Regions from separate parts of the Janthinobacterium sp. FW305-128 genome, predicted to be linked through region 1. Evidence: predicted binding sites of a transcription regulator. Region 1 holds the regulator's gene; the other holds the start of a gene.

Region 1 (3,796 bases):
AGGATATCGGCGCGCTCAAGCAGGCGATCGCCGACGTCAACCCGGCCCTGACCAACTTCGAGGCCTCGTGCTTCGACGGCGTCTACGTGACGGGCGACGTGTCGCAGGAATACCTGGACCGTCTGGAATATGCGCGCCACCATCCGAAGGCGGCAGCGCCCGAAGATACGCCGCGTTCCCAGCTGAACCTGAACCTGGCAACGACAGAAGCGTAATTATCTTGCCCGGCTAGCGCCGGGCTTTTTTTGCTCCGCGATCATGAACGATAAAAAAAACTACGGCTTTACCACCACCATCCTGCATAACGACCGCCGCAAGGGCATCGAGCATGGTTCGCTGCACAAGCCCGTGCACACTTCCGTCGCGTTTGGTTATGCCGATGCGCGCCAGCTCGCTTCCGTATTCCAGGGCAAGGAACCCGGTTTCCGCTATGGCCGCCAGGGCAACCCCACCGTGTCCGCGCTGGAAGACAAGGTCAACAAGATGGAAGACGGCGTCGCGACCTTGTGCTTCGCCACCGGCATGGGCGCCATCGGCGCCGTGGTGCAGTCGCTGCTGCGCGCGGGCGACCATGTCGTCTCGTCGGCCTTTTTGTTCGGCAATACCAACAGCCTGTGGCAAACGGTGACGGGGCAGGGCATCGCCGTGTCCTTCGTCGACGCCACCGAGGTGGCCAACGTGGCGGCCGCCATCACGCCTGCCACGCGCATCGTGTTCGTGGAAACCATCGCCAATCCGCGCACGCAGATCGCCGACCTGAAAAAAATCGGTGACCTGTGCCGCGAAAAGGGCATCTTGTACATCGTCGACAACACGATGACGACGCCGTATTTGTTCCGCCCGAAAGCCGTGGGCGCGGGCCTCGTGGTCAATGCCTTGACGAAATCCATCGGCGGCCACGGCAATGCGCTGGGCGGCAGCTTGACGGACACGGGCGTGTTCGACTGGACGCAGTATCCGAATATTTTCGAGAACTACAAGAAGGCGGCGCCCGCGCAGTGGGGCATCGCGCAAATCCGCGCCAAGGCCTTGCGCGACTTCGGCGCGTCCCTGGGGCCGGAAGCGGCGCACCATATCGCCGTCGGCGCGGAAACCATGGCCTTGCGCATGGACCGCACCTGCTCGAACGCCCTGGCGCTGGCCACCATGCTGGCCGCCGATCCGAGAGTGGCGGCCGTGCACTACCCGGGCTTGCCGTCGCACCCGCAGCACGCCTTGGCGAGCGACCTGTTCCGCAGCTATGGTTCGCTGTTCAGCTTTGAATTGAAGGATGGCATCGATTGCTTCGATTTCCTCAATCGTTTGAATCTGGCTATTCCCGCGAGCAACCTGGGCGACACGCGCACCCTCGTCATTCCCGTCGCCCACACGATCTTCTATGAGATGGGCGCCGAGCGCCGCGCCAGCATGGGCATCGCCGAATCGCTGATCCGCGTCTCCGTCGGTATCGAGGATGAGGTGGATCTGCTTGAGGATTTCCGCCAAGCACTCGATGTATAAGTCGTCGGACAAATGAAAAGGGCCGCAACAGTCATGCTGTTGCGGCCCTTTGTTCGTGCAGTCGTTTAATGCCAGTTGCGCATCAGTCCCACAGCCAGGCCTTCCAGGGCGAATTCATCTTTCGGCAGCAGTTCGATGACGGAAACTTAGGTGTCAGAACTTAGGTGTCAGGCATGAGAAGGGGCCGCAACTAAAAACTGGGGTCAAACCCGGCGGGTCTGACCCCGGCAGGCAACTTAATGCCAGCTGCGCATGAGTCCGACGGCCAGGCCTTCCAGGGCAAATTCATCTTCCGGCGACACGGTGATGACCTTGAAGTCGGGGTTTTCCGGCAGCAGTTCGATGACGGAACCCGTCTTCTTGTAGCGCTTGACCGTGACTTCGTCGCCGATGCGGGCCACGACGATCTGGCCATTCTTGGCGCTGTCGACCTTTTTGACGGCCAGTAAATCGCCATCCATGATGCCGGCGTCGCGCATGGACCAGCCGCGCACCTTCAGCAGGAAGTCGGGCTTGGCCGAAAACAGGGCGGGGTCCACGTTGTAGCTCGCTTCCAGGTTTTCCTGGGCAAGGATGGGCGAACCGGCGGCCACCCTGCCGATCAGGGGCAGCGACATCAGCAGCGCCGCCGGCACTTTCGATGGCGGCGCTTCAGCTGCCGCGCCGATCAGGCGGATGCCGCGCGAGGTGCCGGGCGAAATCTCGATCGCGCCCTTGCGGGCCAGGGCCTGCAAATGCTCCTCGGCCGCATTGGCCGATTTGAAACCCAGTTCATTGGCAATTTCGGCACGGGTGGGAGGAAAGCCCGTGTTTTCAATCGCGTCCTTGATCAGGTTCAGGATTTGTTCTTGTCGTGCTGTCAGCTTGATCATGAGCGGTGGGTGCATACTAAAATGCTGTCTATATGAACAGTCTGTATTTTTGTACAGTATCGCCCACTATGCAAGGGGATTTCCGTGTTTTCGGCGAATTTCGCAAGAAATACTTGTTCCCGGTCGAAAAGCACGGTGGTCCGCGGGCTTTTCGGGCACTGGCGCAAGCAATGATTGAAACGTTTGCAAAAGGCGGTTATAATCTTCGGCTGACCTTCCCACACCCGTCTTGACGCCGGGGTGGGCGATTATCAATCCGACCTGAAGGAGTTTGCATGCGTCATTATGAAATAGTCTTTATCGTCCATCCGGACCAAAGCGAGCAAGTGCCCGCGATGATCGAACGCTACAAAGCCAGCGTAACCACCCGCGGCGGTTCGGTTCACCGCGTGGAAGATTGGGGCCGCCGTCAAATGGCTTACTCGATCCAAAAGCTGCCTAAAGCACACTACATCTGCCTGAACATCGAATGCGACAACGAGACCCTGGTCGAGTTGGAAACAGCATTCAAATTCAATGATGCCGTGTTGCGTCACCTGACCGTTAAAATGAAGAAAGCTGAAACAGCTCCTTCGCCGATGATGAAATCGGTACAACGCGAAGACGCGGCCAAAAGCCACCGCACCGAAGCACCAGCAGCCGCTCCAGCCGCAGCAGCAGCTTAATTCTTGACCAGGATCGTGCGCTGAACCAGCTACAAGTCACCGCCATCATTGCCGAGCGCGAAATATTGCGCTATACCCCGGCAGGGCTGCCGATTGTGAATGCAGTATTGCAACACAGTTCGCAGCAGATGGAAGCAGGGATTGCCCGTTTGACCGAGTTTGATGTTGCCGCGCTAGCCGCTGGCGAAATTTCAGGCCGGTTCAGCCAGGCAAGCTTGGGCGGGGTGTATCAGTTCACGGGTTTCCTGGCCAGGAAGAGCCGCAACAGCAAGAGTTTGGTGTTTCACATCATTGATTTTAGTGCAGTCAATTCTGACTAGCGCATTTTAGATACAGGAGCCTGACATGGCATTCGGTAAAAAGTTCGACAAAAATAAGCTCAAGCTTAAAGAAAAACGCAAACAGCAAAACCCTTTGTTCAAACGTAAGAAGTTCTGCCGCTTCACGGCAGCTCACGTTGAGCAAGTCGACTACAAAGACGTCGACACGCTGAAAGACTTCGTCCAGGAAAACGGCAAGATCATGCCAGCACGCCTGACCGGTACCAAAGCGCACTACCAGCGCCAAGTCGACACCGCAATCAAGCGCGCTCGCTTCCTCGCGCTGCTGCCATACACCGATCTGCACCACGCTTAATCGGTCAGATATTCCTGGAGAAGAACTATGCAAATCATTCTGTTAGAAAAAGTTGTAAACGTCGGTAACCTCGGCGAAGTCGTCAAAGTCAAAGACGGTTACGCACGTAACTTCCTGATCCCG
Region 2 (3,796 bases), on a different contig from region 1:
GACGTGCTGGTTCAGCCACAGTTCCAGCGGCGGCTTGGTGAAGGTCGACACGAGGCGCACGGCGTCGCGCGAATTGAGGCGTTCCTTGATCTGGCCCTGGAATTGCGGGTCCAGCACCTTGGCCGACAGCACGAACGATGCGCGCGCGAACACGTCTTCCGGCAGCAGTTTCACGCCTTTGGGCAGCAGCGAGTGCATCTCGACGAAGTTTTTCACGGCGCCGAACAGGCCGTCGCGCAAGCCCGATTCGTGCGTGCCGCCATTCGAGGTGGGAATCAGGTTGACGTACGATTCGCGCACGATGGCGCCTTCTTCCGTCCAAGCCACGACCCAGGCCGCGCCTTCGCCTTCGGCAAAGCCTTCCGAGTCCGGGCCAGCGTATTGCGCGCCTTCGAACAGGGGAATCAGGGTTTCGCCGTTCGATACCTGTGCCAGCGTTTCGGTCAGGTAGCCGCGCAAGCCTTCCGCGTACTGCCACGTTTGCGTGTCGCCCGTCTTCGCGTTGGTCAGCGTGACGGTGACGCCCGGCAGCAGCACGGCTTTCGAGCGCAGCAGGCGTTGCAGTTCCGTTTGCGAGATGTTCGGCGAATCAAAGTATTTCGCATCGGGCCAGGCCGTGACGCGCGTGCCGGATTTTTTGCCGTCGCGCGGGGCGGGGCGGGAACTCAGGGGCTCGATCACGTCGCCGTTGGCAAACACCATGTGGTGCAGGCCGTTGCCATCGCTTTCCTTGCGCCAGACGGTGATTTCCAGGCGCGTCGACAGTGCATTGGTGACGGACACGCCGACGCCGTGCAAGCCGCCCGAGAACGCGTAGGCGCCGCCCGAACCCTTGTCGAACTTGCCGCCCGCGTGCAGCCGCGTAAACACGATTTCCACCGTCGGCACGCCTTCTTCCGGGTGCAGGCCGACGGGAATGCCGCGGCCATTGTCTTCGACGGTGATGCTGCCATCCGTGTTCTGCGTCACGGCGATATGCGTGCAATGACCGCCCAGCGCCTCGTCGGAGGCATTGTCGATCACTTCCTGAATGATGTGCAGCGGATTTTCAGTGCGGGTGTACATCCCCGGGCGCTGCTTGACGGGTTCCAGTCCTTTCAGGACACGGATGGATGATTCGCTGTAGTCGGATGCTGGTTTTTTAGTGGCCATACGTGTTCAAGCTAAGTAAAGACAGTGGTTGGAACGCCAGGCCAGGGCACTGCGGGACGCAATGACAGCGGCGGCGATAACTGTATGAATATACAGTATATCCCGTCCAGCGTCACTGGGGGAGGGCAGTGCGGCAGGCTTGGCGTCCTTGTGCGGACGCTCGCGCATTCTATCTTGTCCGGCGAGCAATAGCGCTACTCCAAGGCAACAACAGTGCGCCGCGCGCGTGGTTTTGCGCCCATTGTGATGGATTTTATGCGGTAAAGCCGCCTTTTTTACATCTTGTTTACAGCTGCCTTCCCAGTCTTTACGAATTTTTTAGACCCTTTTGGCTAATCTGCTCACTATCAAAACAAACCTGAATGAGGGTGGGAATGGATCTCGTATATCTCGGCTTGATTGCCGTGTTTTTCGTCGTGGCGGCCGGCTTTGCCGTCGCCTGCGACAAATTAGGGAGCGTCAAATGAACGCGTTTTATGTGCTGGGCGCCGTCGTCTCAGCCGGCCTGCTCGTGTATTTGCTGGTGGCGCTGCTGAAGGCGGAGGAACTGTGATGACGACGCAATCGATATTGTTGTTGGTGGCCTTCCTGGCCGTGCTGCTGGCCGCCGGCTATCCGCTGGGCCTGTACATGGCCAGGGTGGCCGGCGATGGCCCCGTGCGCGGCCTGGGCTGGCTGCAAAAACTGGAAAACCTGCTGTACCGCTGGTCCGGCCTGCCCGCCGACAAGGCCATGGGCTGGAAAAGCTATGCCATCGCCCTGATCGTGTTTAACACGGTGGGCGCCGTCTTCGTCTACGGCCTGCAGCGCCTGCAGGGCTTCCTGCCCCTCAATCCCCAGGGCCTGGGCGCCGTCAGCCCCGATTCCTCGTTCAATACCACCGTCAGCTTCGTCGCCAACACCAACTGGCAGGGCTACGGCGGCGAACAGACCATGAGCTATCTGACGCAGATGCTGGGCATGGCCTGCCAGAATTTCTTTTCGGCGGCCACCGGCATCGCCGTGATCTTCGCGCTGGTGCGCGGCTTCGCCTCGCGCTCGGGCAAATCGATCGGCAATTTCTGGGTCGACCTGGTGCGCTCGACCCTGTACATCCTGCTGCCGCTGTCCCTGGCCCTGTCCGTCGTCTTCATGGGCGAAGGCATGATCCAGAATTTTTCCGCCTACAAGGAAGTGACCCTGCTCGACCACGTGGCGTATGAGACGCCGAAAACGACGGCCGACGGCCAGCCCGTGCTGGACGCCGCCGGCAAACCCGTGATGGAAGCGCAAGTGGCGGCCACGCAGACGATCGCCATGGGCCCCGTCGCGTCGCAGGAATCGATCAAGCTGCTGGGCACGAATGGCGGCGGCTTCTTCAATGCCAATTCCTCGCACCCGTACGAAAACCCCACTGTGCTGTCGAACTTCCTGCAGATGCTGGCCATCTTTATCATTCCCGCCGGCCTGTGCTTCACGTTCGGCCGCATGGTGGGCGACATGCGCCAGGGCTGGGCCGTGCTGGCCGCGATGACCCTGATCTTTGTCGTCATGACGGCCGGCGTGATGAGCGCCGAGCAGCAGGCCAATCCGGCGCTGCAGGCGCTGGGCGTGGATCAGCAGGCCAGCAGCCTGCAATCGGGCGGCAATATGGAAGGCAAGGAAACGCGCTTCGGCATCAGCTCCTCGACCCTGTTCGCGGCGGTGACGACGGCCGCGTCGTGCGGCGCCGTCAATTCCATGCACGACTCCTACATGCCCCTGGGCGGCATGGTGCCGCTGCTGCTGATGCAGTTCGGCGAAGTGATCTTCGGCGGCGTGGGCACGGGCCTGTACGGCATGCTGATGTTCGCCATCCTGGCCGTCTTCATCGCCGGCCTGATGATAGGCCGCACGCCTGAATACCTGGGCAAGAAAATCCAGGCGTATGAAATGAAGATGGTGTCGCTGGCCATCCTGATTACGCCAGCCCTCGTATTGACGGGCACGGCGATCGCCGTGATGGTCGAACCGGGCAAGATCGGCGTGGCCAATCCGGGCGCCCACGGTTTCTCCGAGATCCTGTACGCCTTCACGTCGGCGGCCAACAACAACGGCAGCGCGTTTGCCGGCCTGTCCGCCAACACGCCGTTCTACAACGTGATGCTGGCGATCGCCATGTGGTTCGGCCGCTTCGGCGTGATCGTGCCCGTGCTGGCGGTGGCCGGTTCGCTGGCGGCCAAGCAGCGCCTGTCGGCCAACGCCGGCACCATGCCCACGCACGGCCCCATGTTCATCGGCCTGCTGATCGGCGTCGTCGTGCTGGTTGGTGTATTGAATTACGTTCCCGCGCTGGCCCTGGGCCCGATCGTCGAACACCTGCAACTTTTCATCAAATAAGAGGCTACCATGTCACGCACAAGCCTGACTTTGTTCGATTCCGCACTGATTGGCCCCGCCATCGTCGATGCGTTCAAAAAACTCGACCCCCGCACGCAATGGCGCAGCCCCGTGATGTTCGTCGTCTATGTCGGCAGCATCATCACGACCTTGCTGGCGACCCAGGCCGGGATCAGCGGTGGCCAGGGTGAAGCGCCGTTCGGCTTCATCGTCGCCGTCGCCGTGTGGCTGTGGTTTACCGTGCTGTTCGCGAACTTTGCCGAAGCGCTGGCCGAAGGCCGCAGCA

The links. Region 1 encodes LexA, which represses DNA repair genes until DNA is damaged. Its sites were predicted from a motif close to ACTGTATNNNNATACAGT; they were not measured.
Region 2: the regulator LexA is predicted to act here: its motif matches at 1,232-1,249, upstream of IGS60_RS01860 (DNA topoisomerase IV subunit B).

What each region holds. Positions count from the first base shown of each region.
Region 1 is NZ_JACYMK010000008.1:257,124-260,919, forward strand. Features, by position in the region: gene purF (amidophosphoribosyltransferase) at 1-215, shown strand, start outside; gene IGS60_RS18245 (cystathionine gamma-synthase family protein) at 259-1,500, shown strand; gene lexA (transcriptional repressor LexA) at 1,737-2,372, opposite strand; gene rpsF (30S ribosomal protein S6) at 2,648-3,037, shown strand; gene priB (primosomal replication protein N) at 3,058-3,357, shown strand; gene rpsR (30S ribosomal protein S18) at 3,383-3,673, shown strand; gene rplI (50S ribosomal protein L9) at 3,701-3,796, shown strand, end outside.
Region 2 is NZ_JACYMK010000001.1:407,216-411,011, forward strand. Features, by position in the region: gene IGS60_RS01860 (DNA topoisomerase IV subunit B) at 1-1,152, opposite strand, end outside; gene kdpF (K(+)-transporting ATPase subunit F) at 1,616-1,705, shown strand; gene kdpA (potassium-transporting ATPase subunit KdpA) at 1,705-3,510, shown strand; gene kdpB (potassium-transporting ATPase subunit KdpB) at 3,520-3,796, shown strand, end outside.